Regions from separate parts of the Lysinibacillus telephonicus genome, predicted to be linked through region 1. Evidence: predicted binding sites of a transcription regulator. Region 1 holds the regulator's gene; the other holds the start of a gene.
What was found. The regulator NrdR, encoded in region 1, represses ribonucleotide reductase genes. The targets are predictions, from matches to a motif close to AACACNATATATNGTGTT.

Region 1 (16,090 bases):
GTAAAATAGAATTGTTTGAAGTAATCCGCAATATTTTGCAGCAAAGTATTGAAATGGGAGGCTCAACAATTTCTGATTATCGAAACATTAACGGGGAAGCTGGCGGCATGCAGCATCGTTTAAAAATGTACGGCAAAAAAAGCTGTCCACAATGTGGAACTTCTACTAAATCGCTTGTCATTGGCGGGCGGACTTCGGTCTATTGCCCACAATGTCAACATTAAAAGGGTGTGGGATGAAAAGTGATTATTGGGTTAACAGGGAGTATTGCAAGTGGAAAAAGTACAGTTGCAAATATGTTAAAGGAACATGGATTACCGATTGTCGATGCGGATTTAGTAGCTCGCCTCGTTGTTGAGCCTGGAACACCTACTTTAAAAAAAATTGTTGCTGTCTTTGGGGAAGACATTTTAACTGAAGATGGTGCAATGAATCGGCAAAAAGTTGGATCCATTATTTTTCATGATGAAGAAAAACGAAAAGCATTAAATGCAATTATTCACCCCGCTATTCGTCAAGAAATGCTTAGACAGCGAGATGAGTACCTTGAAAATGGTGAAAAAACAGTCGTGATGGATATTCCATTATTATTTGAAAGCAAATTACAGCACTTTGTTGAAAAGATTTTAGTCGTTACGGTAACAGAACAAACACAATTAAAACGCTTAATGGAAAGAAATCAATTAAGTGAAGAAGAAGCGAAAGCTCGAATCAGCTCACAATTGCCTTTAAAAGTAAAAGAACAGGGTGCTGATGCTGTCATTTATAATAACGGTACGATTGAAGAGACAAAAGAGCAGTTAGAGAAAATTCTAAAAAAGTGGAATGTCATTTGAAAGTAACTTATTAAAGAACTCCACCTCTACAAATAATATTTGTAGAGGTGTTTTTTTACTTTTCGATGAGGATAATTTGTTTGACATACGACGTGGCATAACTCGCCGGCAAGCCTATTTGTGACGAAAGTACAGCGTCAGTAATAGGGGGTTTACACAGTTCTTATTTTCAGAAAATAAGAACTTTTTTATTATCGAAAGAATGTGTTCACCTTTTTAATAAATGTGCTATACTATTTGGGAGAATGGATGACATAATTAAACTCTAATTATCAGGAGGATATATATATAATGACAGTTTCTATTGCTATTAACGGTTTTGGCCGCATTGGCCGTATGGTTTTTCGCCAAGCAATCGTTCAAGAAGACTTAAGTATTGTTGCTATTAATGCAAGCTACCCAGCAGAAACGTTAGCACATTTAATAAAGTATGACACAAATCACGGGAAATTTGAAGGAACAATTGAAGTTGAAGAAAACGCTTTAATTGTGAACGGGAAACGCATCGAACTTATTAGCGAACGTGATCCTTTAAAGTTACCGTGGAAACAAATGCGTGTAGATATCGTAATTGAAGCTACTGGTAAATTTAACGAACGCGATAAAGCTGCGATGCATTTAGAGGCTGGTGCTAAAAAGGTTATCTTAACTGCTCCAGGTAAGAATGAGGATATCACAATCGTAATGGGAGTTAATGATGAATTGTTAGATGTTTCAAAACATGATGTAATTTCAAATGCATCTTGTACTACAAACTGTCTAGCACCTGTAGCGAAGGTTTTAAATGATACATTTGGTATTGAAAATGGTTTAATGACAACAGTTCATGCCTATACAAATGATCAAAAAAATATTGATAATCCACATAAAGATTTACGCCGTGCCCGTGCATGTGCGGAAAGCATCATTCCAACATCAACAGGCGCTGCAAAAGCATTATCATTAGTGTTGCCTGAATTAAAAGGCAAGCTGCATGGAATGGCTTTACGTGTACCAACACCAAACGTATCTCTTGTTGACCTTGTTGTTGACTTGAAAAAAGATGTAACTGTTGAAGAAGTAAATGCAGCATTCAAGGCAGCTGCAGAAGGATCCATGAAAGGCATTTTAAACTTCACAGTTGAACCACTAGTTTCAACAGACTATAACACAACGACTTACTCATCAACTGTAGATGGACCATTAACAATGGTTATGGGTTCAAGAAAAGTTAAAGTTTTAGCATGGTATGATAATGAATGGGGTTATTCTGCACGCGTTGTAGATTTAACTAAAAAAGTTGCGAAAGCTTTAGAAGTAGTAGTAGCTTAATCATTTTGAGTTATGCAGGTAGGAGTTTTTACTCCTGCCTTTTTTTATTTGACCGAAAAAACAAAAATTTTGAAAGAGATGTGTTTTTCTAATTTCATTATTTCACGAATTGTATTAAAATGTAGATTTGCATAAACAATAAAGTGCTGTTTTTCTAGTTGAACTAGTTTTGTTATAATAAGATTACCAAATAGAGTGAACCAGGAGAAAATTTTTATGAGATGTCCAGCTTGTCAATTTAATGGAACACGTGTCGTAGATTCTAGACCCGTTGATGATAATAAAGAGATTCGAAGACGTCGTGAATGTGAATCATGCGGCTTTCGTTTTACAACTTTTGAAAAAATAGAAGAAACACCTTTAATCGTTGTTAAGAAAGATGGTTCGAGGGAAGAATTTAGTCGTGAAAAAGTATTGCGCGGTTTAATACGAGCATGTGAGAAACGGCCAGTATCATTAGAAACATTAGAGGGAATAGTTATTTCAATTGAAAAGGATTTAAGGAGAATCGGCAACCCCGAAGTAAGATCTGAGGATGTTGGGGAAATGGTAATGGATCGACTTGCGAAAGAAGATGAAGTTGCCTACGTTCGTTTTGCCTCTGTTTATAGACAATTTAAAGATATTAATGTGTTTATTTCCGAGCTGAAAGAATTGCTTCATCGTCAAACGGATATTAAAAAATAAACAGATGGAGGGATGAAAATGGTTCATTTGTACAAGGAAATACAGCCAGCGGATCATTTTGAAATTAGTCTCCCTCACTTCCTTTCAACGAATGAACGTCAGCTATTAACGCTGTTTTATCAACCGTTAACTGGGGCAGAGCCTATTAGTCTTTATTTAACTTTATGGGCTGAGGGAGAAGACATACATTCAAGCCCAATGACCCACTATCACTTAATGAACGTATTAGATGCACCGATTGGAAAAATATTCGAAGCACGTATAGCGCTTGAAGCAATCGGTCTACTTCGAACGTGGCGAAAAGATGAAGGAGAAAGCCGCCACTTTATTTATGAATTAAATCGACCACTTGATGCGCATACGTTTTTCCAAGATCCATTATTATCAATGTTTCTATTTTCAAAAATTGGCGAACAAGCCTATCGAAAATTACGAAAGCGTTTTGTAAAACAAATAAATAAAGATGCCTATAAAGAAATTTCAAGATCCTTTATTGATGTTTATAAGCCAGTTCATACAAACGTACCAAAAGACTTTTTTCATACTGACGTAAAAAGGTCAAATAAGGAATATCCTTTTTATTATGAACAATTTGATTTTAATCTTCTAATGTCAGGGCTATCAGAACAGCTTATTCCTTCAAGTAGTATTACATTAGAAGTGAAGGAAGTAATTGCAAAGCTTGCGTTTCTCTATCAATTATCTCCTTTAGACATGCAAAAGGTTGTCATTTTAGCATTAGATGATAATATTCACATTTCAAAGGAGCGCTTAAAGAAGGCGGCTGCTGACTATTATAAGTTGACTGTTTCAAAGGATGCACCCAAATTACAAAAGACATTTATACAAACCGATGCACCAATTATTCAAGAAAAGAATTCTAAGGAACAAGAGCTTCAGCATTATCTCGAAACGACTCCGCCGATTCAAGTGTTGCGAGATATAAATAATGGGAAGGAACCTTTGCCATCCTCTGTTCAAATTGCTGAAGATTTAGTTGTTAAACACGGTATGCCTGTAGGGGTAGTTAATGTGCTTCTCGAATATGTTATGCTTACAACTGATATGAAGCTTCCGCAAAAATATGTCGAAAGAATAGCCGACCACTGGATGCGTAAAAATTTAAAAACCGCAAAAGAAGCTATGGAATTAGCTCGAACAGAACGTGATAAGTATACAAAATGGAAAAATGAAAACGAACAAAAAACTACTACATCAACAAGTAGTTATAAAAAGAAAAATGCTGCTAGCAAAGAGATTGTTCCTGAATGGTTTTATAAAAGAAATGAACAAAAAAACGAGAGTACCCAATCAAAAGAAACAACAGCTATTGATTTTGAACAAGAGCGTCTAAAAATATTAAAAAAACTTGGTGTACAAGACGGGTAGGTGACCTAAAATCGAACCGATTAACAATTCATTAAAAAGAACAATTAAAGTTCCATCATTTCAGGAGCGGTATAATTCCATTCGACAAGAAATTTTAGAAAATGGTGCTGTGCAAAGATTTCTAGCTGAGAACGACCAAATAGTAAATTTAGAAATGGTTGAGCGAAGTTTACCAAAGTTATATGAATATATTAGTCAGTCGACTGAATGCTGTAACTGTGGAAATACTGAACAATGCACGAATTACTTAAAAGGATTTGTTCCGAAATTGTATATTTCACAAAATATGATTGATGTGCAGTACGAAAAATGCCAGCAGAAAATTATAGAAGATGAAAGACGTGTTATTGAGTCCATGATATCAAGCATGCATATGCCAAAGGATGTTCTTAGGGCTACTTTAAAAGATTTGCAAATTGATAACACATCACGGGTAAATATTGCGAATAAAGCTGCTGATTTTATTGCACAATATAAAAGTACCGGGGAGCTTCCAACAAAAGGTTTTTATCTATATGGAGAATTTGGAGTCGGTAAATCTTTCGTGCTTGGAGCAATAGCTAACGAATTAGCGAGTTTAAAAATTCAAACAGTTGTAGTATTTGTTCCTGAATTTTTACGGGAAATGAAAAATTCAATTCATGACCAATCATTAAATGAAAAAGTTGACTATGTGAAACGTGCACCAGTGTTAATGCTTGATGATATTGGAGCGGAAACGTTATCCAGCTGGACGAGGGATGAAATATTAGGAACGATTTTACATTATCGTATGAGTGAGCAGCTTCCAACATTTATTACTTCAAATTTCGATTATGATGGATTGGAACATCATTTAGCACAAAGCTCACGAGGGGATGTAGAAGTCGTTAAAGCCGCTCGAATTATGGAACGAATCAAAGCAATCACCACTCCTATTCAAATGGGTGGGAAAAATCGACGCCATTAACTTTTAAAAATTCTGTCGATATTTAGTTGCATTTCGTAATAATCGAGCGTATACTTTCAATGTAAATAATCCAAATAAAAAGCTATGAAGAGGACAACAAGTTTGTGAGACGACTTATAGAGAGGGAAGCCTTGGCTGAAAGTTTCCTAGTACGACGCAATCTTTACTACCTCAGAGCCTTAGCGGGGAATAATCCGCTAACGTTTACCGGTGCGTTAACCGACCTAGAGCTTCGTCTGATAACATTTTATCGGAAGGAAGAAGGGTGGAACCACGAGCATATGCGTCGTCCCTTTTATAGGGACGGCTTTTTTATTTTCTCGAGGGTTTGTATTTTTAGGGATTTAATGGGTTATGTGCGGTTTTTTGAGATTTATGTGCGAATTTTAGAAAGTTATGTGCGGTTTTTTAACTTTTAAGTGCGAATTCTAAAATTTTAAGTGCGAATTTCAAAAAACGTTCAACCCATAAAATAAAAAAGAAGGAGAATTAAACATGTCAGAAGTAATTAAATTAACTTTTCCAGATGGTGCAGTAAAAGAATTTCCACACGGCACATCAACTGAAGAAATAGCAGCTTCGATTAGCCCAGGACTTAAAAAACAGGCTTTAGCTGGTAAAATTAACGGTACACTTATCGATTTAAAAACACCTATTGAAGTTGATGGTGCAATAGAAATTATCACACCAAAATCTGAGGAAGCTCTTGAAATTTTACGCCACTCAACAGCTCATTTAACAGCGCAAGCAGTAAAACGTCTATTCCCAGATGTAAAACTTGGAATCGGTCCAGTTATCGAAGGCGGTTTCTATTATGATATCGATTCACCAACTCCAATTTCGGCTGAGGACCTTCCGAAAATTGAGAAAGAAATGAAAAAAATCATTTCTGAAAATCTTGAAATTGAACGTAAAAACGTAAGCCGTGATGAAGCGCAAGCAATTTACGAAGAAGTTGGCGACGAATATAAATTAGAACTTTTAGAAGCAATTCCTGCTAATGAACAAGTATCTATTTATTATCAAGGAGAATTTTTCGATCTTTGCCGTGGAATTCACGTACCATCAACAGGTAAGTTAAAAGAGTTCAAGCTTTTATCTTTAGCCGGTGCTTACTGGCGCGGTAATTCGGACAACAAAATGCTTCAACGCATTTACGGTACAGCATTCTTTAACAAAGAAGATTTAAAACATCATCTTCAAATGCTAGAAGAAGCAAAGGAGCGTGACCACCGTAAAATTGGTAAAGAGTTAGAACTATTTACTCTATCTCAAACAGTTGGTCAAGGGTTACCACTTTGGTTGCCAAATGGTGCTACAATCCGTCGTATCATCGAACGCTATATCGTTGATAAAGAAGTACGTCTTGGTTACAAACATGTCTATACACCAGTACTAGGATCAAAAAAATTATATGAAACTTCAGGACACTGGGGCCATTACCAAGATGACATGTTCCCGCCAATGGAAATGGATAACGAAACATTAGTGCTTCGTCCAATGAACTGTCCTCATCATATGATGGTATACAAATCATCGATGCACTCATATCGTCAGCTTCCAATTCGTATTGCTGAATTAGGAACACAACACCGTTATGAAAGTTCTGGTGGTTTATCTGGTTTACAACGTGTACGCGGGATGACTTTAAACGATGCACATATTTTCGTACGTCCAGATCAAATCAAGGATGAGTTCAAGCGTGTTGTTAATTTAATTCTTGATGTCTACAAAGACTTTAACTTAAACGAATATAAATTCCGTTTATCTTATCGTGACCCAGCAGACACAGAAAAGTATTATGATGATGATGCAATGTGGGAAAAAGCGCAAGGTATGTTAAAAGAAGCGATGGATGATCTTGGCTTGGAATATTATGAGGCTGAAGGCGAAGCTGCATTCTATGGACCAAAATTAGACGTTCAAGTAAAAACAGCGATTGGTAAGGATGAAACATTATCAACTGTACAACTTGACTTCTTACAACCAGAACGCTTCGATTTAACTTACGTTGGAGAAGATGGAAAGCAACATCGTCCAGTCGTTATTCACCGTGGTGTTGTATCAACAATGGAACGCTTTGTGGCATTCTTAATAGAAGAATATAAAGGGGCATTCCCAACTTGGTTAGCACCTGTTCAAGTTCAAGTTATTCCGGTATCAAATGAAGTTCACTATGACTATGCACAAAAAGTAGTTGCAGAACTTCAAGCAGCAGGAATCCGAGTGGACATGGATGATCGTGAAGAAAAATTAGGCTATAAAATCCGTGAAGCACAAATGCAGAAAATCCCTTACATGCTTGTGCTTGGAGATAAAGAAGTTGAAGATTCAAGTGTGAACGTTCGTCGTTACGGTTCTAAGGACTCTGAAACAGTTGCGTTTGAAGAGTTCTTAAACAACATAAAAGCAGAAATAACAAAATAATTTTAGATGACGCATCGACAAAAAGTCGGTGCGTTTTTTTATAAGGTCGTCTAAGCCGTGAAATGGTAAAATAAAGGGGGGTGAGAAAAATGAAAAAAATTATTTGTAGTGTTGCATTAGGGTTAAGTTTATTAGTTGCTCTACATTCTGCAGAAGCAAGCGTACATTATAAGGATGTTAAGCCGACTGATAATTTTTATCCAGCAGTAGAAAGTATGATTGAGCAAGGAGCAATTAGTAGCACGCTACCTTATTTTAATCCGAATGAAAAGGTAACTCGTGGTCAAGCTGCTAAAATGATTGCTATTGCTGCAGGCTTAGATTACGAGAATGTTTCACAATTTGATAACTTTAAGGACGTACCGAAAACACATCAATTTTATCCCTACATTGATGAAATGCATAGTAAGGGCATAATTAGTGGATATAATTATTATGAATTTGGTGTAAATGATTATTTAACACGTAGTCAGATGGCGAAAATTTTGGTAAATGCTTTTAATGTACCGCTGTTAGCAATTGAGTCACATGAAGACCCGACGCCGCAGTTTAAAGATATTTTTACATATAATTACGGTGACATCCTTTTTAAACAACATGGTTTAGAAATTATGTCTTTAAAATATTTTAATTTGCTCTCGGGGTTATCTGAAAATGAATATGGGATAAATAAGCATGTAACACGTTCTCAACTTGTTCTATTAATTGATAAACTTCAGAAGAACAAAGAAAGTTACTCCAATATACGAAAGCTAACTTTATCTCAATACTTTGAAAATTATATTTCAACTGCTGCACCTATTATTATTGAAGATACGTCTATCGTAAAAGTAATAGCATATATACCTAACAACATATCTATACGTTATCGTCCTAGCAGCCCACAAAAATTGCAATTTGCACTTTTAAAACCTTTAAAAGAAGGAACAACAACAATTACTTCAAATAATGGTGAAAAAATTAGTGTAACAGTCTATAAAAAAGACGGGGTATTAAGAACTTCTTTTGAGAAATTACCACAGTAGAATTTATTTAATAAAAAATTAAATACAAATAATATTGTTGACATCTTATTTTATTGATGATAATATTAACTAGGTTATGAATACAAGTTTGTGGTTGAAGTAGAGGCTGCCCGCTTCTCACCTGTAAAGACGCGCATTTGCTGTTATCAGGTATGACACGTTGAATTATTTAAGCGCTACTTAAGCGTATGCAAATATAGCGGGCGGACATCTTCTAACATGTCCGTCCTTTTTTTATGGACATACTTAGGAAGTGTACCGTTCAACCGGGCGTTTTTGCGAAAAACTCATGTATTCGCGACACAACCTTGGAGGTGGATTCGTATTAGCAAAGACATGTATGTAAACGAAGGCATTCGCGCACGTGAACTTCGTTTAATCGATCATAACGGTGATCAGCTTGGAGTTAAATCTCGTAATGAAGCTTTAGAAATTGCCGCTCGTGTAAACTTGGATCTTGTCCTTGTGGCCCCTCAAGCTAAGCCACCAGTCGCACGTATCATGGACTATGGTAAGTTTAAGTTTGAACAGCAAAAGAAAGATCGTGAAATTCGTAAAAATCAAAAAGTCATTAATATGAAAGAGGTTCGTTTGAGCCCAACAATTGATGAACATGATTTTCAAACGAAATTACGCAATGCTATCAAATTCCTAGAAAAAGGCGACAAAGTGAAATGTACTTTACGTTTCAAAGGTCGTGCAATTACACATAAGGAAATTGGTCAACGCGTGTTAGATCGTTTTGCTGAAGCTTGTGCTGAAGTATCTACGGTAGAACAAAAACCGAAGATGGAAGGCCGAAGCATGTTCTTAGTTCTTCAACCAAAGAACGAGAAAAAGTAATACAGACGAATAGTTTAGGAGGAAATTCGAAATGCCAAAAATGAAAACTCACCGTGGCGCTGCGAAGCGTTTCAAAAAAACGGGCAAAGGAAAATTAAAATTTGACCGTGCTTACGGAAGCCACTTATTCGCAAACAAATCTACAAAACAAAAACGTCACTTACGTAAAGCAAAAGTTGCTTCTTCAGGTGACTTCAAACGCATCAAATCTTTACTTACTTACATGAAATAATTTTTAAGTAAAATAGATACGGATTGTAATCAATTAAACATTCGAAAGAATTAGCAGGAGGTAATTAGTATGCCACGCGTAAAAGGCGGAACAGTAACGCGCAAGCGTCGTAAAAAAGTATTAAAATTAGCAAAAGGTTATTTTGGTTCAAAACATACATTATATAAAGTTGCTAACCAAGCAGTAATGAAATCAGGTCAATATGCATACCGTGACCGTCGTCAAAAGAAACGTGATTTCCGTAAATTATGGATTACACGTATCAATGCTGCTGCTCGTATGAACGGACTTTCTTACAGCCGTTTAATGCACGGTTTAAAAGTAGCTGGTATCGAAGTTAACCGTAAAATGTTAGCTGACCTAGCTGTAACTGACGCTCAAGCATTCGCACAATTAGCAGAAGCAGCGAAAAAAGCAGTAGCGAAATAATCATTTTCGCCAAGCGAAAATGATTATTTCTGTGGCGAAAGCGAAGCGACAGCCACAAAATTATTTCTGCACCGAAAGGCGAAGCCGACAGTCGCAAAATCTCTGCGGCGAAAGCTTGCGACAGCCGCAAAATACTTAATTATAATAAAGACTGGTAGGAAATCCTATCAGTCTTTTTGTATATGTGAAGGATTGGGGTGACACGATGGAACTAGCGTTATTAACTTATATTGTTGTCGTATCTATCATTCTATGTATTTTCATGTATATTGATAAATCGCGGGCAAAAAAACATGAATGGCGTATTTCAGAAAAGTCGTTATTTACATTGGCAATTCTTGGTGGAGCATGTGGTGGTGTGTTAGGAATGTACCTATTCCGTCATAAAACAAAGCATAATTCATTTGCGTTTGGTTTTCCGCTCCTTGCAGCTATCCAACTATTTATCCTAGTAAGAGCTTTTAATCTATTTTAATAGATCTATAAGTACTTCTAATTCAATTTGCGCATAAGCTTTGTTGTATGAGCAAAATTTTCCATAGCAGCATGCAAGAATTAATTTAGTAGTATTAATTAAAATACATATAAAGACCAACTCAAGTGAAATTTGAGTTGGTCTTTATGTTAAGGCGACATCTTATAATAAGAATTGCAAGTTTGTAATAATTATATTTATACAATGCTTAACATTAATGAAAAATAAGCACAAACGACGAGCAGAACGCTCATTAAAAAAGACATAATCGCAGGCGCTTTCTTTAAAAACGAGATTACCATTAACATTGCGAATAAAATCGCTAAAGCAATAAAAGATGCGCTTGTCGGGTTTAATGCAAGCTGTACTGTCATTTCCTGCTGAGCTTGCCCGTTATAAATGAAATCAAATAAATTAGAAACATTGTCCGGTAAAACGCCTGATTCCTTAGGAGGCGATTCCTGTCCTAATACTGCCGTAGCAGAAAAAATTAAAAGAATAATTATACTTTCCATTTTAGCCCACGGTCTTGGATTAAAATCTGTAGAATCGTGTAATCGCTTTTTAATAAAAATACTATTAATCACTGCATAAAGGAGTAAGGGAATAATTAATAAATGTTTTATTAATAAAGCTTGTCCATATGGAACCAACCATGAGTTTGTATATTCAGGAACAACAAAATTCATTAAGATAAGTCCAGTGATTATAGTACTTCCGAAACAAGCAATCGCTACTGGTGTAAACCATTTTAAGAAGTTCAGCCAATTGACATGATTTGTTGAAAACCAACTGATGACAATTAATATTCCCACCCAAACACTAACAGCTGTTAAATGCAGAGTATCACTTATAAAACCCCACACATGGTCGATAGAGCTGGCATGGCTGGTCCAGCCTATTGACAAAATCAATAGTAGAATAAACAAAATGCCGATATAACTATTGATTGCTTTCTGCTGATAATCGAATAAACAAACAAAAATTAATAAAATAATCGATATAATCAGAGTGAAGACCCAAGCTTTTCCTACTTCGAAAGTTAAAAGTATTGACTGTAATGCTTCAAGGACTCCGATTCTTGGAGCCAAATACAAAATAATTTCTAGTACAGGAAAAAATGAGAAAATAGCAATTCCTGCTATTCCAGCAATAAGACCCTTCTGCGGGAAATTAATGTTAGGACGATGGGTTTTTGGAACGAGAGAAAGTAGAAAGCTTCCTAAAATAAAAGAAAAACATAAATACATTAAAATCTGACTTATGATAATAAGAACAAACATAATATATTATTTCTTTCTTTTCAACATAAATAGGAAGCTTGCGATAACGATAACTATGAGTACCCCAATAATAATTGGTACTGCATTTGATGATGTCGATGCATCTTCTTCCATTTCCGCTTGATTACCTTCATTCACTTTACTTGTTTCATTTTCTTCAATATTTGTTTGTGGTTCAGTTTCTTCAGTTGATTGTTCTACCGTATTTTGTTCTTCTGTAGTTTCAGCAACTGGTAAGTCATAAGTAAATGAAATGTCATCTTCCATTACATGACCATCTGCTCCAATAATGTTCCATTTAACTTGATATTCTCCATTGTCTAAAGGAGTTGTAATATCTCCTAACAGTTGATTTTCTGATATTGAAATATTTTCAACAGGTATGGATTCACCATTTGAATTTTGAAGGGTAAATTCACTGCCTTGTTCGATTTTAGTACCAAAAGTTAATATTATTTGTTTTAATTCTTCTTGAATCACTTCACCATCTTGAGGTGTTGAACTTTCAAGTGTAGTGTGTGCAAAGGCATTGCTCGTACATGCTAATAAGAAGATGAATGATAAGAAAAATATTTTTTTCATTTATTTTGCCTCCTATAAATAGTGTCCTTCAAAAGTGTAACATATAGTGAATGGAAGAATAGGTGAATAACCTTCTACAAATCCGTGAAATTTATGAAAAGTATTTTTTACAATTAATCGATAGTATGTGTTTAATGCGCTCCTAAAATGAGGGAGGTGTTACAGAAAAAAGAATACTAACAGGCTTGTCAGATAAATTACGCCACATATGCATAGCGTGTGTAGGGATTTTTACACTGTCGCCTGTTTCAAGCATATATTCATCATCTAGTAGAGTTAGGTGTATAGGGCCATTTAATACGTAAGCAACTTCCTCTCCTTTATGTGATAGTGGTGTTTCTGAAGACGACATGCCTGGCTGTAAATGCATAATTGCAGTAGCTAATTGACTAGTAAAATCTGGAGAAATTAATTCATAAGCTAATCCATCAATTACCATCTGTTTTCTTTTATTGCTTCTTACCACTAATTCCTTTGTATCGATTTCTTCCATTAAGAATGTAAAAACAGGAACATCCAATACCTTTGCTAATGACTTTAGTGTTTGAATTGATGGATTCGCTGTGCCTTTTTCTATTTGACTTAACATAGATGGTGTAATATTAGCCCGCTTCGCCAACTCTCTTAATGAGAGCTCTGCATTTTTGCGGTATTGTTCAATTTTTAAACCGATAAATGTTTGATTCATTTTTTCCTCCATTAATTATTATTTAATTAATTTATTTGTATTGAACATTTGAACGTCTAATGTTAAATTAAATTTAACATATTAAATGAAATCGTACAATGTGGAGGGGCTATGATTACTTTTATTTTAATGACATTATTTGTTGTTATGAGTCCGGGAGTTGATACTGCTTTAATTACAAAGAGGACGATTGGGGATGGTAAAAAAGACGGTTTGCAAATGGCTTTAGGCATTACAACAGGCTCACTCGCCCATACCCTTGCAGCAACACTAGGTTTATCGACTTTAATTCTCCAATCAGCAGTTGCCTTTACCATTTTAAAGTGGGCAGGTGCTATCTATTTAATTTACTTAGGTATTCAAGCGTTTATCAACAGGAAATCTCCAGCAACTGCAACTGATTCAGATAATATTTTAGAGAAGAAAGGATCAGCCTATAAGGAAGGTTTTTTATCAAACTTACTCAATCCAAAAGTAGCGGTTTTTTTCATTACTTTTTTGCCACAGTTCGTTACGACAGCAGAGCGTGCAATGATAGAACTATTCTTTATGGGAAGTATATACGCTCTTCTTTCAATACTTTGGTTTGTTTTCTATGTTTTCTGCTTGCATTATATTCGTGAGTGGCTGTTATCAACGACTGTTCAAAACTATATGGAAAAGTTAACGGGTATAGTCCTAATTGGATTTGGCATAAAATTGCTTTTCACCCAAAACGAATCACATTAGAAGATGTATAAGAGGAAGTAGGGGAAATTTACGGTTAGGTCAATAGTAATATTTTTTAGTTATAGACGTTGGCTAAAACTGTATAGAATTAAATGTCTAATAAAGTTTCACATCAAATAGGATAGTCTATCATGCATATTTCAAGCATTGTTAGACTATCCTTATTTTGTTCCTTTTATTTTTGATATTATCGTTCCTTCATAAGTTGTTCGATTGGATTTTTCCAATTTATTTTTGCTTTTGGGTAATTCATTAGGATTTCTTTTTCCAAAAATAAAAAATCCTCTTTAGTGAGTCCTTGAAGCCTCATTGCGTCATGCACCCAAACAAATATAGAAACAACCTCAAATGAATCATCTGTTGTACCTAAATATTTCTCCCCTTCAAAAAGGGCACCTTTATAAGAAATGAAAAAGTTTTTTCTAACATTTTTCACATCATCATAAAAATAATATTGTCCTTTTTCATAGGCTTCATCTAGTTTTCGTTTTGGATCTGTTAGGAAACGTACAGCCTTATAGAATATGTAAATGATTAGTACAATAATGAGTATGCGGAATAATAGAAGAGCCAAGTAAGTTCCCCCTTGTAAAGACATTGTAGTTTCCTTTACGATTAAGTAGGACAATAAGTTTCATTTTTTATAAAGAAATTGAGGGATATTTTATGGAATTTAAAGAACTTTTTGAAATGCAGAGACAACTAGATGCATTTATTGAAAAAACACAGAACATTGAACGCGATGTATTCAAAGAAAAAGGACTAGCCTTAATGATTGAACTTGCAGAGCTGGCAAATGAAACAAGATGTTTTAAATTTTGGAGTACAAAAGGGCCATCTGAACGTGAAATTATTTTAGAAGAATTTGTTGATTCAATTCATTTCTTACTTTCGCTTGGAAATGAAAAAGGCTTATCTCTAGATGCATGGCCTGAAATTCAAATGAGAGAAGATTTAACAAGTTGGTTTTTACGGACACAAGATGCAATATTAACTTTCATACAGCATCCAACCGAGGATTTATATCGTAGTGTTTGGCAGCATTACGGTGTATTAGCGTACAATTTAGACTTTTCATTTGATGATATTATCGGTGCATATATTGCTAAAAATGAGAAAAATTATGAACGCCAAAGAACTGGATATTAAATATTTCATAATCCGAAATAATAAAGGTATAATAAGGAACAAAATCGTTAGGAGGGTGAATTGATGGCTGAGTTAGATAGTACGTTAAAAATGTTGAAAGAATTAACAGATGCAAATGGAATTGCCGGCAATGAACGAGCACCTCGTGAAGTAATGAAAAAATATATCGAGCCATTTGCTGATGAAATCGAATACGATAATTTAGGAAGTTTGATTGCGAAAAAAGTGGGCGATGCAAATGGTCCAAAAATTATGATTGCTGGCCATTTAGACGAAGTGGGCTTTATCGTATCACAAATTGATGAAAAAGGTTTCATTAAATTCCAAACAGTAGGTGGTTGGTGGAGCCACGTGATGCTTTCTCAACGTGTAACGATTACAACTCGCAAAGGTGAAGAAATAATTGGTGTAATCGGGTCAAAACCACCACATATTTTGCCTGCTGAAACACGCAAAAAAGTAGTTGATATGAAAGAGTTATTTATTGATATCGGTGCTACATCAAAAGAGGAAGCTATTAACTGGGGAATTCGCCCCGGTGATATGATTACACCATATTTTGAATTCAACGTCATGAAAAATGAAAAAATGCTGCTGGCAAAAGCATGGGATAACCGAATTGGTTGTGCAATTGCAATTGATGTTTTACGTGAGTTAAATAATGTGAAACATTCAAATGTTGTATATGCCGTAGGAAATGTTCAAGAAGAGGTTGGGCTGCGCGGAGCAAAAACATCCACATATAAAATTCAGCCAGATATCGGCTTTGCATTAGATGTTGGTGTTGCTGGCGACACACCAGGAATTACACCGAAAGAATCAACTTCTAAATTAGGAGATGGACCGCAAATTATCATTTATGATGCTTCAATGGTTGGTCATAAAGGTCTTCGTGATTTTGTAGTAGATATTGCAGAAGAAAACAACATCCCTTACCAATTTGATGCAACTCCAGGCGGAGGGACAGATGCTGGCTCAATTCATCTGACTGCTAATGGTGTTCCAGCGATGGCAATTGGTATTGCAACGCGCTACATCCATTCACATGCATCAATT
Region 2 (16,090 bases), 500 kb from region 1:
TGTCCACTTAAATTTACACAAAACGTTTACGGGTCCTCATGGTGGCGGTGGCCCAGGTTCTGGTCCTGTAGGGGTAAAAGCGGATTTAATTCCATTCTTGCCGAAGCCGGTATTAGTGAAAAAAGAAGATGGCACATTCCACTTTGATTATAATCGCCCACAATCAATTGGTCGTGTAAAACCTTATTACGGAAATTTTGGAATCAATGTTCGTGCATACACATATATTCGTTCAATGGGTCCAGACGGTTTAAAAGCAGTTACTGAATATGCTGTTTTAAATGCAAATTATATGATGCGCCGCCTGGAACCATATTATGATCTTCCATATAACCGTCATTGTAAGCATGAATTTGTATTGTCAGGCCGCCGTCAAAAGAAACTCGGCGTTCGTACATTAGATATTGCAAAACGTCTATTAGACTTTGGCTATCATCCACCAACAATCTACTTCCCTCTGAATGTAGAAGAAGGAATGATGATTGAGCCGACGGAAACAGAATCGAAAGAAACGCTGGATGCCTTCTGTGACGCAATGATTCAAATTGCAAAAGAAGCTGAAGAAAATCCTTCAATCGTTCAAGACGCTCCTCATACAACCGTTGTAAGCCGTTTAGATGAAACTCGTGCAGCCCGTACACCGGTATTGCGTTATAAAAAAGAAGAATCGTTAGTATAAAGCAAAAAGAATCTATGGGCGTAAACCATGGATTCTTTTTTTAAAAAAATATTCGAATAATAAAAAATAATTTTATAAAACGATATAATTTTTATTTAAAGTAAAGAAGTATTATAATGAAAACTTAAAAATATAATAGGAAACTAAAATTTTTATATATGAGTTTCTACTATAGTATAGTAAAAAAGGATAATACAAAACTATAAAAAAAGTCCTTAAGTTGCTAAATAAAAATAACTTAAGGAACTTTTTTATGATTGTTAGGACTAAGGTAGTGTTTTAAAAAAACAATAAATGATAATTATTTTCTTACCTAACTTTATCTGTTTTGCCTATACAGACTATAGTAAGAAAATATTTCATCAACTTATGCTTTTGTTTTTATTTTACCTGTCCAAGTTTTGAATCCGCCTTGTAATTGGTAAAGCTGATTGTAGCCTTTTTTCTTTAGGAAAAGTGCAGCACGTGCGCTGCGCCCTGAATTTTGGCAGTATAAATATACTGGCAAATCAGGTCGAATTTCTTTATAGCGTTGGCGGAGCTGTGTGGAAGGAATGTTGCGTGCTCCTAAAATATGCCCTGCTTCAAATTCTTTTACTTCTCGGACATCGATTAGTTGGGCTTTTCGGTACCCTTGAATAAATTGATCTTGAGTTAAATTTGACACTGCTTTTTTAAGTCGCAGCGTATTTACTAGAATGTATACGATAATAACTCCTAGTATAATCGCAATTGTAATAAGTACAGACGACATTGCATATTTCTCCTTTCATTCTACGTATTCCATTATAAAAGAGAAAGTAGCGATAGTCCAATCAGTTTGATAAAATGATATTCAGTGTGAGGAGATGAGATCATGAAATCAAAATGGTATTTTATTAATTCTGGACCGTGCAGTCCTTCTTATAATATGGCGCTGGATGAAGCGTTGCTTGATTTACATAGTGCAGGTGAAATTCCACCTGTTATACGTTTTTATGAGTGGAATCCAGCAACACTATCAATAGGTTATTTCCAAAGTGCTGAAAAAGATGTGAACATTCAAGCGATAAAGGAACAAAATCTCGGCTTTGTTCGACGACCTACTGGTGGACGAGCAGTGTTGCATGAAAGTGAATTAACTTATAGCATCATCGTATCGGAACAATATCCAAATATGCCAGCAACAGTGACAGAGGCTTATCGAGTATTGAGTGAAGGTTTACTAATCGGGTTTCAAAATCTAGGTCTGAATGCGTATTTTAGCATTCCAGATACGGAAGAAAAGCTTGCTGATTTAAAGAAACCAAAAAGCGCAGTTTGCTTTGATGCTCCTAGCTGGTATGAACTCGTTGTGGAGGGGAAAAAGGTAGCTGGTAGTGCCCAAACACGTCAAAAAGGTGTTATTTTACAGCATGGTGCGATTTTGCTTGATCTTGATGAAGATAAACTATTATCAGTTTTTAATTTTTCATCAGCAGAAGCAAAAGAGAGAATGCGAAAAAAATTGCCGGAAAAAGCAGTTGCAATAAATCAATTAACTGACCGTCAAATTACAATTCCACAATGTGTAGATAGCTTTAAAGCTGGATTTGAAAAAGCGCTGGATATTGAATTAGTACCGTATGAATTAACAGAAAAACAACAACAATATGTGAAAATGCTAGAAGAAACAAAATATTTAAATGATGAATGGAATTTTAGAAAATAGTAATAAGAACGTTTGTTTCTTTTGTTCGAAAAAATTTTTTAAATTGTAGAAAGCTAGTAACCAAGCTATTTGGAGTAAATTTAAAAAAAATCAACCCTTGCATTGATAATTTTTATGAGGTAATCTTTTCTAGTGAATATAAGAAAACAACATCTAGTACTATTTATATTACTGATACACAATATGTTGTGTGTGTCGGTAGAATGAATAGTACTAGGTGTTATCAAAGAATAATATTAGCAAGGGAGGCTGGCAGATGGTAATGGCTAGCGGAACACAAACAACCATCCTCATAGAACAGCTTAATCAAGATATTGAAAAATTTCCTCAAGTACATCCAGTTACACCTGATATGCATATCACACATAAAGGTGTTTCCAGATTAGTAATGATTGACCGATATTCATTTAAGGATACGGAAAAGAAAACATTAAAGCCTGGAGATTTTGTTGTACTAACAATTAAGGAAGATCCAAAATTTCCTGCTCGAGGCTTAGGATTTATTCAATCAATTGATATGGAAGCAAAAAAAGCGGAAATTTTAATTGAAGAAGAATACCGCCATGTATTAGAAAATCCAACAGAACAAGAAACAGGTGTTATTGTTCGTTCCTTAGATGTAATCGAAAAACCTCTTGAAGTTTTTTATGAGCAAATTGCAAAACGCAACGCTTTTGGATTGGCTGCTGTTGAAGAAACAGAAGAAAATAGACAAAAGTGGTTTAATAAATTTTATGAACAACTCGTATCTTTAAAATTTATTCCAGCTGGACGTGTACTTTATGGAGCAGGTTCCCAAACAGATGTAACGTTCTTTAACTGTTACGTAATGCCATTTGTACCTGACAGTCGTGAGGGCATTAGTGATCATCGTAAGCAAGTAATGGAAATTATGAGCCGCGGTGGTGGTGTTGGTACGAATGGTTCAACGCTGCGTCCTCGAAACACACTTGCGCGTGGTGTTAATGGAAAATCAAGTGGTTCTGTATCGTGGCTTGATGATATTGCTAAGCTAACACATCTTGTAGAGCAAGGTGGAAGCCGCCGTGGAGCACAAATGATCATGTTGGCTGACTGGCATCCCGATATTGTAGAATTCATTATTTCAAAGATGCAAAACCCGCGTATTCTTCGTTATTTAATCGAGAATACAAACGATGAGTCAATTATTCGACTAGCTCAAGAAAAGTTAAAATTTAAGCCTTTAACAACTCAAGAAGAAGCAATGTATCAAGGCATTGTAAATTATAAAAACATACCTGGACTAGGTGGCTTTAACGAAGCAATTATTAAAGAAGCTGAATCAAAACTTCGTGACGGCGGGACATATAGCGTCCATAATCCAGAGTTCTTAACTGGTGCCAATATTTCCGTAACATTAACAAAGGAATTTATGGCAGCAGTAGAAAATGATGAAGACTATGAATTGCGTTTCCCAGATGTTGCAAACTATACTCCTGAAGAAATGGCTATTTACAACGAAAAATGGCATGAAGTAGGGGATGTACGAGAATGGGAAGCAATGGGCTATAGAGTCCGTACGTATCGCAAAATTAAAGCAAAAGAATTATGGAACCTAATTAATGTATGTGCAACTTATGCAGCTGAACCAGGTATTTTCTTTATCGACAATGCAAACGATATGACAAATGCTCGTGCATATGGACAAAAAGTAGTTGCTACAAACCCATGTGGTGAACAGCCGCTTGCACCATTCTCAGTTTGTAACTTAGCTGCAGTGAATTTAGCTCAATTTGCAGAGAAGGATACGAAGACAATCAACTTCGATGCTCTTCGTGAAACGGTACGCATTGGAGTTCGTATGCAGGATAACGTAATTAATGCAACTCCATATTTCTTAGAAGAAAACCGTAAACAAGCTTTAGGCGAGCGTCGTGTTGGTCTTGGTGTAATGGGACTAGCGGATTTACTAATATATTGCGAAAAAGAATATGGATCAGAAGAAGGAAATATTCTTGTTGATAAAATCTTTGAAACAATTGCTGTAACAGCATATGAAGCATCAATTGAACTTGGAAAAGAACGAGGCAGCTTCCCATTCCTTCAAGGCGAAACAGAAGAAGAAACAAGACGTCTTCGTAAAGCCTTCATTAATACAGGTTACATGAAAAAGATGCCTGAACATGTTCGTCTCGGTGTTCTAGAAAATGGTATCCGTAATTCACATCTATTAACAGTTGCACCAACTGGATCAACTGGAACAATGGTAGGTGTTGCAACAGGTCTTGAACCATATTTCTCATTCACATATTACCGCTCAGGCCGCCTTGGTAAATTTATCGAGGTGAAAGCAGAAATTGTACAGGAGTATTTAAATGCCCATCCAGAAGCGGATGAAAACAATTTACCGCACTGGTTCATCTCTTCAATGGAATTAACGCCAGAGGCACACGCGGATGTACAATGTGTAATACAACGTTGGGTAGATTCATCGATTTCTAAAACGGTAAACGCACCAAAAGGCTACACTGTAGAACAAGTACAACAAGTATATGAGCGTCTATATAAAGGTGGAGCAAAAGGTGGTACGGTTTACGTAGATGGAAGCCGTGACTCTCAAGTATTAACATTAAAAGCTGAATCTTCCCATGATGAGCAATTAGCATTTGATGAAGTGTTAGAAGATAAAGTTAATGAAAAGCAACCAGTAGTGTTGGTGGATACAATTGCACCGCTTACAACAACAAATGTTACAATTGGCTCAGAAGTAGGGAATACTTGCCCAGTTTGCCGACAAGGTACAGTTGAAGAATTAGGCGGCTGTAATACTTGTACAAGCTGTGGAGCTCAGTTAAAATGCGGATTATAAGAAATGCAATGCGTAAGCATATTGGTTAATCCCGACAAGAGCTTGAATGCACAGGTTGCGAAGCTTATTGGCTTTCGACCGAGAGCCAAGTAGCGTTCGCAAGCATAAAAAGTTATAAAGTTTCCAATTATAAAAACGGCAATCTGCATAATAGATTGCCGTTTCAGGTTGTTGACAAAAGACCTTCAGAATGGGCTTATTCTGAAGGTCTTTTGTAATTTTAATAGATTATTGGGTATTTAACCGACTTATTTGGGGTAAAAACACTCTTCGAGTATTATATTTTAGGCCATTTCTGAAGCTTGCCACGTCCAATTAGCAAGCTTTTTTAAATTCATGGCAGCAAAAGTAAGCATCGCCTGCATAGACAATTTTTTAATTCCACGTAGGGTTGTCCATCGCATACCATGCTTTTCTTTTGCATCTGCAAAGACACGTTCAATCGTTTCTTTACGTCTAGCATATATTTGTTTGATATCACTTTGATGACGAAGATGATCCGCTTCCTCTACATGATGTGCCCAAATATGACGTTCAATGATTTTTCTGTGATCCTTACTACTTGTACATTGAGTAAGTAAAGGACAGTTTACACACTGAGTAGGGTTTGATTTATATTGGCGTTTCCCATCTTTAGTCGTTGTCGCATATTTAAGGACTTGCCCTTCCGGGCAAAGATAGCAATCATAATACTCATCATAGACATATTCATGTTTGCGTAAAAATCCATCCTTTGTTTTTGGTCGTGTATAAGGAAGTGCTGGTTGAATATCATGTTCAAATAAGAATTTAGTAATCGCAGGTGTTTTATAAGCAGCATCGGCAGCAACAGCAAGTGGCTTTTTCACTTTTTCCATTACCTTTTCAACAAGTGGTTGAAGCATATGACTATCATGAACATTACCAGGTGTCACAATTGATCCGAGTATAAATCCATAGCGGTCAGCTGCCGCATGAAATGAGTAAGCAAACTGCTTAGTTCGTTCATCTTTTACATAGTAGCCACTTTCAGGGTCTGTCGTACTTTCTTTAATTTCCTTTATCTCTTCTTTTTCAAATTTATCTGGTGGGAATGGTTTCTTCCCATGATCAATCCGATCTTGATTCAATTCTTCTTGAAGTTTAGCTTCATATGCCCGAGTCTCTTTACGTACCATCTTCTTCTCGAATTTACGTTTATTCGCACTCGCTTTAACATGCGTTGAATCGATGAAAACATGGTCAGCACTTAGTAATCCTTTATCAGCAATTTCTTTAAGTATTCGATAGAAAATCTGTTCAAAGATATCTGTGTCTTGAAAACGACGTTCATAGTTTTTACCGAAGGTTGAAAAGTGTGGTACTTCTGAATGGAAGCCAAATCCTAAAAACCATCGATACGCCATATTCGTTTCGATTTCTTTTATTGTTTGACGCATTGAACGGATTCCAAATACATATTGAACAAATGTCATTTTGATTAATACGACTGGGTCAACACTCGGGCGACCTAATTTAGAATACAGCGGTTCTACTAGTGGATAGATGAAAGAAAAATCAATGGCTGATTCAAGCTTTCTAACAAGATGGTCTTTTGGTACAAGTTCTTCAATCGTAATCATCTCAATTTGATCGCGTTCATTTATTTGATTTTTCGACATCATTTCCATTCACCTCAACGTATATTTAGAAGTAGTTGATTGTAGTGTAGGCGGCGACTCCTGCGGGAAAAGCGTGACGGCCGATACCCCGCAGGAGCGTAGCGACGAGGAGGATTGGCCCACGCCCGCGGAAAGCGTCCGCCGAAACGGAAATCAACTAACTTATTCAAAAAGGGTTATTAATTTTATTTTAAAAGAAAAAAGACTGTAGGCAAACTCGAATTTTCGAGTTTGTCTACAGTCTGAAACGGCAATCTGCATAATAGATTGCCGTTTTTTGATTTTAAGAAAAGAAGTAATCATAAATATTTTTTGCAATGAGAACAGAAGTCATGATTATAAATAGCATTCTGACGAATTTAGTCCCTCTATTTAAGGCAAATTTTGTTCCAAAGAATGCACCAGCAATCATGGAAACCCCCATAATTAAACCGTATGTAAAAACAACTTCTCCTAAAATTAAGAACATAATGAGTGCAGCAATATTACTCATAAAGTTTAGTACTTTTGCATTCCCAGCAGACTGCAAAAAATCAAATCCCATTATTAAAAAAATAAAAATAATAAATGATCCTGTACCAGGACCGAAAAACCCATCATAAAAGCCTAGTAGCACCAATCCACCAAAAAACAGAATGCCCCGTTTCCAATTCAATGGTTTTCGTTCTTCGAGTTTTCCCCAATCCTTATTGACTAAAGTATAAATTAAAACAGCAATTAACATGACAATGATTAAAGGGGTTAGTAATTCCGAATCCATTAAATGAACAGTCCAAGCACCCAACATAGAAAAAGCAAATACGAAAGGTAAAACGGGTCCTAATAGTTTCATATCGATTTTTCCAGCTTTTAAAAATGTCAGAGAACTTGTTAAATTACCCATTGATGCTGCAAGTTTATTTGTTGCTATAGCTGCTGAAGGGGGAAGACCGACAGATAAAAGAGCAGGTAAAGTAATTAAACCTCCGCCTCCCACTGTGGCATTAATGAAGGACCCGACAAAACCGAAAAATACTAGTAAAAAAACTTTAAAAATATCAAGTTCCATATGTTGAAAGACTCCTAGATTGTTATTATGGCAATATTATCGGAATTGTCGGAGAATGTAAATGTTTACTGGTAAAATAATTGAAAAAGTATGGAAGTTCTAAATATAAAATGTCCATCTAAAAGAGGTTTTGGGGAACAAGATGGAATAACGGAGTAATTAATTTTAAAATGGAAGGGCTACCCAGAAATTCACATTCTGGATAGCCCTTAAGTTTAGTCGTGATGTAATTCCATCGCTACTTCTGGATTTTTTTCAACCTCGTGAAGTTTGTTGAACGAAGCGATTGCCACTTCGACCATGTCATCCTTTGGTTCCTTAGTTGTTAATAGTTGCAGCCAAAGACCAGGATAGCCAAGATATCTTAACACAGGAATATTTCTTAGAGCATTTGTACCTTGAAGTACTTCAAATGAAATTCCAAGAACTACTGGAATTAATAAAATGCGAATAACAACTCGCAGCCATAAAGGGTCTGTTGGGAAGAAGAAATAAACAAACATCCCGATAATAACAGTAAATAATATAAAGCTGGATCCGCATCGGTAATGTAGTCTTGATTGTTTTTGGACATTTTCTACGGTTAAATCCATGCCAGCTTCATAACAATTAATCACTTTATGTTCTGCTCCGTGATATTGGAAAACACGTTTAATGAGCGGTGTCATCGATATGACGTATAAATATCCAAGAAGTAATATTAGCTTAAATCCTGTTTCTAAGAAAATTTGCGGGTATTTACCTGAGATCCAAGGAGAAAAAAGATTTGCTAAAAATACCGGTACTAAAGTGAAAATAAATTTCCCGAATAAGAAGGAGAGCACCCCAACAACTGCAACACCTAGAATCATTTGCAGCTTGGATGTTTCTGCTTCATTTTCTTCTTCTTCACCAGGATTAACATCATATCGTTCGCTTGCAAATTGTAAGTGCTTTGCGCCAAGCCCAGAAGACTCAATTAATGCAATAACTCCACGAACAAAAGGAATTTTCTTTAACTTTTGGAAAATTGGTTTTTTCTGTTTTTTAGCATAGTAATATTCTATTGAATTATCGTTTCGACGGATTGCTGTCACGGTATGATCTTTGCCGCCGAACATAACACCTTCTAATAGTGCTTGACCTCCGTATACAGGTGCTTCATTGCTCAATTATGTACACCACTCTCTCAAAATATAAAACTAGTAACTAGTCCATTGTACTAAATTTTACTCAAAACCTCTACGTTTACGCATACGAAATGTAAAATTTGGCGAAAATTAAATAAAAAGAGGTGTTGGGTTTGATATATTTAGCTATCATTACAAGTTTATGTGCTTCTATTTTTTTAACATTTTCGTTAAAAGTATTATCTTATCTTCATTTTATTAAATGGAGTCCAGTCGGCTACACTAAAAGATTAGATATTCTTGAATCAAGTCATCCACTTATTCAATGGCTATTTTTAGCTATTGTTATTTTTTTGATTATACTTATTCTCTATTTTATCATGCAGTTTGTTGAACTTGTCCCTGCATTTATAACATCAATAGTAATAGGAGGAGTATTAGCTTTAATTTGTGAATGGGTAATTTACGACCTACCTGCAGAACTGAAGTCATTTAAGAAATTATCGATTCCTTTTATTGTAACTGTGATTATTACAGCTAGATTCGTTTTTGAAACTGCAGCCTATCATTACAAAGCCCATAACGAACGAAATAAGTTGCCGTATAATGACTCTATGATAAAATAAAAGTGGTAAATTTCGTAAAAGGGGAGAATGACGAATGAAGCTGTTAGTGTTGAATGGTCCAAATTTAAATCGTTTAGGGAAGCGTGAGCCTGAAGTTTATGGCACTGAAACGTTAGATGATGTAAAAGAAAAATGTTTATCTATTGTAACACAATTTAATGCAACACTTGAATTTAAACAATCGAATCACGAAGGGGTATTAATTGATTGGATTCATGAGGCGGAAGATACTGGAGTAGACGGGATTGTTATTAATCCTGGAGCTTTTACACATACAAGTATCGCCCTTCGTGATGCGATTGCAGCTGTAAACGTACCTGTTATTGAAGTGCATATTTCAAACATACATAAACGTGAATCGTTTCGTCACGAGTCTAAACTAGCAGCTGAATGTGTCGGACAAATTTGCGGACTAGGTACTTTCGGATATGAACTTGCTTTAAGAAAGTTTTTACAACAATCATGAGAGGGGCTTTCATATGTTAAAATTGGAAAAGTTGCGCAAAGCTCTTGAAGAAAATAATCTTGATGGTTTATTAATTACTAATGAATATAATCGCCGCTATATAACGGGCTTTACCGGGTCCGCAGGGGCAGCAGTTGTAACGAAGGAAGATGCTGTTTTTATTACTGACTTCCGCTACACAGAGCAAGCTAAAAAACAAGTGCAAAATTTTCGTATCATCAAGCATGAAGGTTTAATTTTTGACGAGGTTGCAAATCAAGTAGAATTGATGGGTATTAAGTCTTTAGGTTTTGAGAAAGATACGATGACTTACGGTTTGTATGAAACGTATAAATCGCTCATTAAAGCTGATTTAGTACCGCAATCTGGGTTAATTGAAAAAATTCGCTTGATAAAGACCGAACAAGAGATTAATATTATTAAGGTTGCATGTGAAATTGCAGATAATGCATTCACACATATTTTAAAATTCATTAAGCCAGGTGTAACTGAGCTTGAAGTATCGAATGAATTAGAGTTTTTCATGCGAAAACAGGGTGCAACAGCATCATCCTTTGACACGATTGTTGCAAGCGGAACTCGTAGTGCACTGCCACACGGTGTCGCAACTGACAAAGTGATCGAAAAAGGAGATTTCGTAACACTTGATTTCGGCGCAATTTATAATGGATACGTTTCTGATATTACTCGCACCATTGCTGTAGGGCAACCTTCAGAAAAATTAGTTGAAGTGTATAATACTGTTTTAGAGTCGCAGCTTCTTGCATTAGAAAAAGTAGGGCCAGGTATGACTGGAATCCAAGCAGATGCTGTAGCAAGAGACTATTTAGCTTCAAAGGGTTATAAAGAGGAATTTGGTCATTCAACTGGCCATGGCATCGGCTTAGAAATACATGAAGGGCCGGCACTTTCATTCCGTTCAGGGGCAGTATTAGAACCAAATATGGTTGTTACAATTGAACCTGGTATTTATTTACCTGGTATTGGTGGAGTACGTATCGAAGACGATATTTTAATTACAGAAACAGGAAATGAAAAATTAACACATTCGAGCAAAGAATTAATTATTTTATGATGGAGGAATACTCATGATTTCAGTTAATGATTTCCGTACGGGTCTAACAATTATGATTGATGGCCAATTATACCGTGTAATGGACTTCCAACACGTTAAACCAGGGAAAGGTGCAGCGTTCGTACGTTCAAAATTACGTAACCTTCGTAATGGTAACGTAACAGAAAAAACTTTCCGTGCGGGTGAAAAAGTAGAAAAAGCACAAATCGACAACCGTAAAATGCAATACCTATATGCTCAAGGTGATTCACACGTATTCATGGATATGGAATCATATGAACAAACTGAGCTATCAAGTGTTCAAATTGAAGAAGAATTAAAATACCTTCTTGAAAATATGGAAGTTTACATCCAATCATATCAAGGCGAAATGTTAGGAGTAGAATTACCTAATACAGTTGTTCTTGAAGTTAAAGAAACTGAACCAGGTATTAAAGGTGATACTGCTTCAGGCGGTTCGAAACCAGCTGTTCTTGAAACAGGATTAGTTGTTCAAGTACCATTCTTCGTAAACGAAGGAGATAAACTAGTTATCAATACATCTGACGGATCGTACGTTTCAAGAGCATAATTTTCTTAAAGATTAATTTAATTATTCATAGCACTCATTTATGGGTGTTTAAGAGTGTAGACAAAGTGAATTTCGACTTTGTTTACACTCTTTTTTTATTTCCAGATTTATGAGTGTTTTTTATGGCTCTATAATATTTGTTGGGGTTTGAAAAAATTTCATAAATAAAAAAGCACGTAATCACCGATTTCTATATACTTGAATTGTCGAGAAACAAGCAATGAAAGGTGATACGTGCAAATGAATTTTAACATGAATATTCCAGGATTAAAAGGTGTAACTGTTCATAAGGTGGAGGAGATGGGGGAACGTATTGTTCTACACGTTTCCATACCAAAAAAAGAACATCAATGTCCAGCATGCAAGAATATAACATCAAAAGTCCATGATTATCGAATTCAAAAAATTAATCATTTAAAATGGTTTGAACGATTAACCGTCCTTTTTTATAAACGTCGTCGTTATGTATGCCAATGTGGGAAACGTTTTTCAGAAAAATCCCCTTTCGTGGATAAATATCAACGTTTCTCGAAAGAATGGAATCAAGTTGTACGAATCCGTTCAATAAAGGCAAAAACATTTAAAGAAGCAGCTGAAGTACTTGGTACATCAAGCTCAACAGTGATTCGTCGCTTTAAAGAAGTAGTAAAGGAACAATTAAATGAAGGGGTTCATTTACCAAAATGTATCGCGATTGATGAATATAAAGCAGATACCGATGCGGGAACTTATCAATTAATTATTGCCAATGCGGAAACACATGAACCAATTGATATTTTACCAAATCGTAGAAAAGAAACCATTAAGGATTACTTGATGAAATACGGTGCAGATGTAGAAATTGTGGTTATGGACATGAATCCAAGCTTTAAAGCAGCAGTTAGGAAGGCGTTAAATCGCCCGATTATTATTGCGGATCGCTTTCATTATTGTCGTTATATTTACTGGGCACTAGATGAAGTACGTCGAAATGTTCAAAAAGAATGGCATGCATATGATCGAAAGAAATGTAAGAAAATGCGTCACGTACTATATAAACGATTTGATAAGTTAACAGAAACGAATCGTTGGTACTTAAATCGTTACATAGGAATGTCGAAGGAACTAAAGCAAGCCTATGAATTAAAAGAAGCTTACTGCGAATGGTTTGATTGGGCAAAAACTTCAAATGATTTGATAGAAATAAAAAAAAGATTAGAAGCCTTTTACCGAAAGGTAGAAGAAGCAAATATTCCGGCATTTTTAAAGGCTATTCAAACGCTAAAAAATTGGCAAGTTGAAATTTTAAATAGTTTAAGTTTTGGATATTCAAATGGTTTTTTAGAAGGAATTAATAATAAATCAAAAGTTTTGAAGCGCAATGCTTATGGTTTTAGAAGCTATGAACACTTTAAAGCGAAAATTTTATTAAATAATTTATATAAGAAAATTGGGGTTCATTTAGGATAATCGGGGTGCCGTGTAATATCACTTCACCCCAACATTTGACATAGAACCTTTTTTATTGCCTACATTCTGTAAAATTCTGCAAGCTTTATTATAGATTCAAATATCTTTTTCTAGATTGTAGGTCTATTTTTTGGAACAAGCTCATATATTGCCTTACACAAGGAGGCGTCGTAATGGAGTTGCAGGACGTTTTACGAGTAGCAGGAGTCGGGCTCATCATAGCTTTGCTTCATGTTTTCTTCGAGCAAATCGGCAAAAAGGAATTTTCATTCTTTATATTTTTCATCGCATATTTATACATTACAGCAGAACTAATACGATTTTTACGGCTTTTCTTTGACGACATTCTTACATTTTTCCAATGGCTAAATTTAAACTAGGTAACCTATGACATTTTTAATTTATACTGTTATCTTAATTCTACTTCTAATATTTATTAAAGAAACAATTCATAAACTACATGCGCTAATAGTCATCATTTTCTTTTTCATACTACTTTATTTCCTACTGTCGATGCTTGCCATTCCTTTTATAGAACAGCTCCTTTCATATGTACAAACAGTGCCCTATGTACCTCAAATTGTGTACTCAGCACTTTTTTATCAGATAGGATTGTTCTTCCAGTCATTGTGTGAGGAAGAGGAATATGAAACATTTGGCGGACTCGTTATGTTTTCAATACGCATCGTTTTGTTGATTTATTGGAGCAGTGAATTTGCAAAAGTACTTTCGAATTTCTCGTCAATTTTAGAAAAGCTTCAATAAGGGGCTTTGACCATGGATAATCTACTAAATATTTTTTTGGATCCATTGAAAATAGCAGGGCAATCCATCATTTTAATTTTTACGTATACGGTAATTTTTTTAATTATTGAAGCATTTGTACCGCAATTTAAAAAATGGATTGATACTTTGTTTGTAGTTGTCCTCGTTTTAACACTTGGACAGACAGTGATGGAAGCATTTTCAACAATGGGTCAACTTGTAAATATTGCATCTGATTTCTTTTTAGCCGTTACGCCAATTTTAACGTCAATTTTAGTTGTTTTAAATTCTGTGTTTTCATTTATAGCTTGGAGTCCGATTATTCTCTTCATTTTTGAGATGCTCATGCTACTGTGCAAAAAAATCTTAATTCCAGCAGTAACTGTTGCGCTTATTCTTGATTTTTGTACAAGGTTTATTCAGGATATCTCTTTTTCTAAAGCATCTGATTTAATTCGTGGAACAGTAATGACATTAATTACTGCTTCACTACTGGCAATGGTAACTGTACTTTCTTTTACTGGTGTTGCATTTTTTACAATTGACCAAGCTATTGCGAGTCCTGTAAAGAAAGTAATCGAACAAACGATACCGATTGTTGGATCGCTTATTGTTGAAGGTTTTTCTATCTTTCATAAATACCAATCAACAGCTACAACGATTGCGGGATTTAGTGCAATGACAGCATTTTGGATTGCTGCATTTTATCCAGCAGGAAAATTACTCATTCATGCATTAACATTTAAATTTTTAGCAGCAGTTGTTGAACCATTTACAGGTGGCACTGTAAGTAGTTTGCTAGATGACGTTGGAAAATCTTTGCTATTACTATGTGCTGTTGCGATTTTGTTGGGAATAGCCTTTGTGTTCATATGGTTAATCTTAATGGTCATTATGCAACTAGGGGTGGGGAAAAGTTTTTGATAAAGTTAATCGCTATTATTTTAATAGGAAAATGTTTACTACTTCTAGCAGATGAAAAGGACGTTCTAGTTTATGTAAAACTAGCAACCTTACTTATTTTTTTAACAACAATGTTAGATTTTCTTAAACTCTAAAGCATAGACTTGGGACTAGCTTCATACAATGTGGTGATACGTTAAACTTTGTTCAGTAAAGACTGCTGCATCAAGAACCATGCGAAATTGGATTGAATTACTGTACAAAAAAACTGAACAAAGTTAAAGAGATGTCACAGATTTTGTAAAGGTAGTTAATTGTAACAAGGACGATTCAAAATCTGGACCCAAACACGCCAAGGCGTATTTGAAAGAAAGGGGGCGCAAAAGAACGTGAGGTGGAAAAGAAATGGACAAAACAAAAACTAATATTCATTCCGATTGCAATTTTAGCGTTCATTGCGTACATTTCTGTAACGTTTAATGATCCAAAAGATGAGCAATACGATACGACTTCTGAAGAAGGTAGACTTGAACGAGCCCTTAGTGAAATTAAAGGAGTTGGACAAGTAAAGGTCTATTTCCATTATGAAACATCTTCCTCAACGGGCTCAAACAAAGATAGTTTACTATTTAGCTCGAGTGACATTAAACCAGCCGTATCAGGATTGCTTGTCGTATCGGAAGGGGCGTCTGACCCAGCAATTCAAAAGAAACTGTTAGAAACAATTAGTCGAGTAATGCAAATGCCTACTCACAGAATTATGATTGTACCGATGGAGAGTAAAGGAGATGAACAATGAAAGTAAAAAGAAGAACAGTATGGCTATTAACGCTACTAAGTTTAGCGGCCGTAATTTCAGTTTACTATGTATTTGAACCAGATCGTAATGTGGATTTGGCAACAATTTTTACAGATGACACATTACAGGAGACAACATTGACAGGTGTAGATGACGAAGAAATAACAGCAACAACATCAGAAAGTTATTTATTTGATGAAATGAGAATGGAAATTAGCAACGAAAGAAGCCAGTTAAGAGATCAATTAACTCAAAAAATTGCATCAGATCAATATACTGCAGAAGAAAAAAATGAAGCGTTCAATCAAATGAATGCATTAATTGAGCAAGAATCCTCTGAAGCAATGCTTGAAATGTTAATCGAATCGCTTGGTTATTCAGATGCGCTAGTTCGAGTGAACGATGACAAAGCTCAAGTTACTGTATTATCAGATGAAATT

Region 2: a site for NrdR is predicted at 2,545-2,562, ahead of MKY04_RS12445 (vitamin B12-dependent ribonucleotide reductase). Genes of this name have one in related genera too.

Annotation. Positions count from the first base shown of each region.
Region 1 covers NZ_CP155468.1:3,097,878-3,113,967, reverse strand. The annotation lists gene mutM (bifunctional DNA-formamidopyrimidine glycosylase/DNA-(apurinic or apyrimidinic site) lyase) at 1-224, shown strand, start outside; gene coaE (dephospho-CoA kinase) at 243-836, shown strand; gene MKY04_RS15020 (glyceraldehyde-3-phosphate dehydrogenase) at 1,128-2,147, shown strand; gene nrdR (transcriptional regulator NrdR) at 2,364-2,834, shown strand; gene MKY04_RS15010 (replication initiation and membrane attachment family protein) at 2,853-4,223, shown strand; gene dnaI (primosomal protein DnaI) at 4,234-5,172, shown strand; gene thrS (threonine--tRNA ligase) at 5,668-7,599, shown strand; gene MKY04_RS14995 (S-layer homology domain-containing protein) at 7,689-8,624, shown strand; gene infC (translation initiation factor IF-3) at 8,961-9,467, shown strand; gene rpmI (50S ribosomal protein L35) at 9,499-9,699, shown strand; gene rplT (50S ribosomal protein L20) at 9,769-10,128, shown strand; gene MKY04_RS14975 (DUF1294 domain-containing protein) at 10,334-10,603, shown strand; gene MKY04_RS14970 (copper resistance D family protein) at 10,801-11,886, opposite strand; gene MKY04_RS14965 (copper resistance CopC family protein) at 11,893-12,468, opposite strand; gene MKY04_RS14960 (helix-turn-helix domain-containing protein) at 12,611-13,156, opposite strand; gene MKY04_RS14955 (LysE family translocator) at 13,268-13,885, shown strand; gene MKY04_RS14950 (sigma-w pathway protein ysdB) at 14,073-14,459, opposite strand; gene MKY04_RS14945 (dUTP diphosphatase) at 14,552-15,034, shown strand; gene MKY04_RS14940 (M42 family metallopeptidase) at 15,098-16,090, shown strand, end outside.
Region 2 covers NZ_CP155468.1:2,601,896-2,617,985, reverse strand. The annotation lists gene gcvPB (aminomethyl-transferring glycine dehydrogenase subunit GcvPB) at 1-679, shown strand, start outside; gene MKY04_RS12455 (rhodanese-like domain-containing protein) at 1,047-1,433, opposite strand; gene MKY04_RS12450 (lipoate--protein ligase family protein) at 1,536-2,369, shown strand; gene MKY04_RS12445 (vitamin B12-dependent ribonucleotide reductase) at 2,626-5,199, shown strand; gene MKY04_RS12440 (IS1182 family transposase) at 5,484-6,842, opposite strand; gene MKY04_RS12435 (TSUP family transporter) at 7,123-7,887, opposite strand; gene MKY04_RS12430 (DUF1385 domain-containing protein) at 8,103-9,038, opposite strand; gene MKY04_RS12425 (hypothetical protein) at 9,170-9,622, shown strand; gene aroQ (type II 3-dehydroquinate dehydratase) at 9,657-10,088, shown strand; gene MKY04_RS12415 (Xaa-Pro peptidase family protein) at 10,102-11,163, shown strand; gene efp (elongation factor P) at 11,177-11,734, shown strand; gene MKY04_RS12405 (ISL3 family transposase) at 11,969-13,183, shown strand; gene MKY04_RS12400 (stage III sporulation protein AC) at 13,357-13,563, shown strand; gene MKY04_RS12395 (hypothetical protein) at 13,571-13,948, shown strand; gene MKY04_RS12390 (stage III sporulation protein AE) at 13,961-14,872, shown strand; gene MKY04_RS12385 (hypothetical protein) at 14,869-15,006, shown strand; gene MKY04_RS12380 (hypothetical protein) at 15,246-15,650, shown strand; gene MKY04_RS12375 (SpoIIIAH-like family protein) at 15,647-16,090, shown strand, end outside.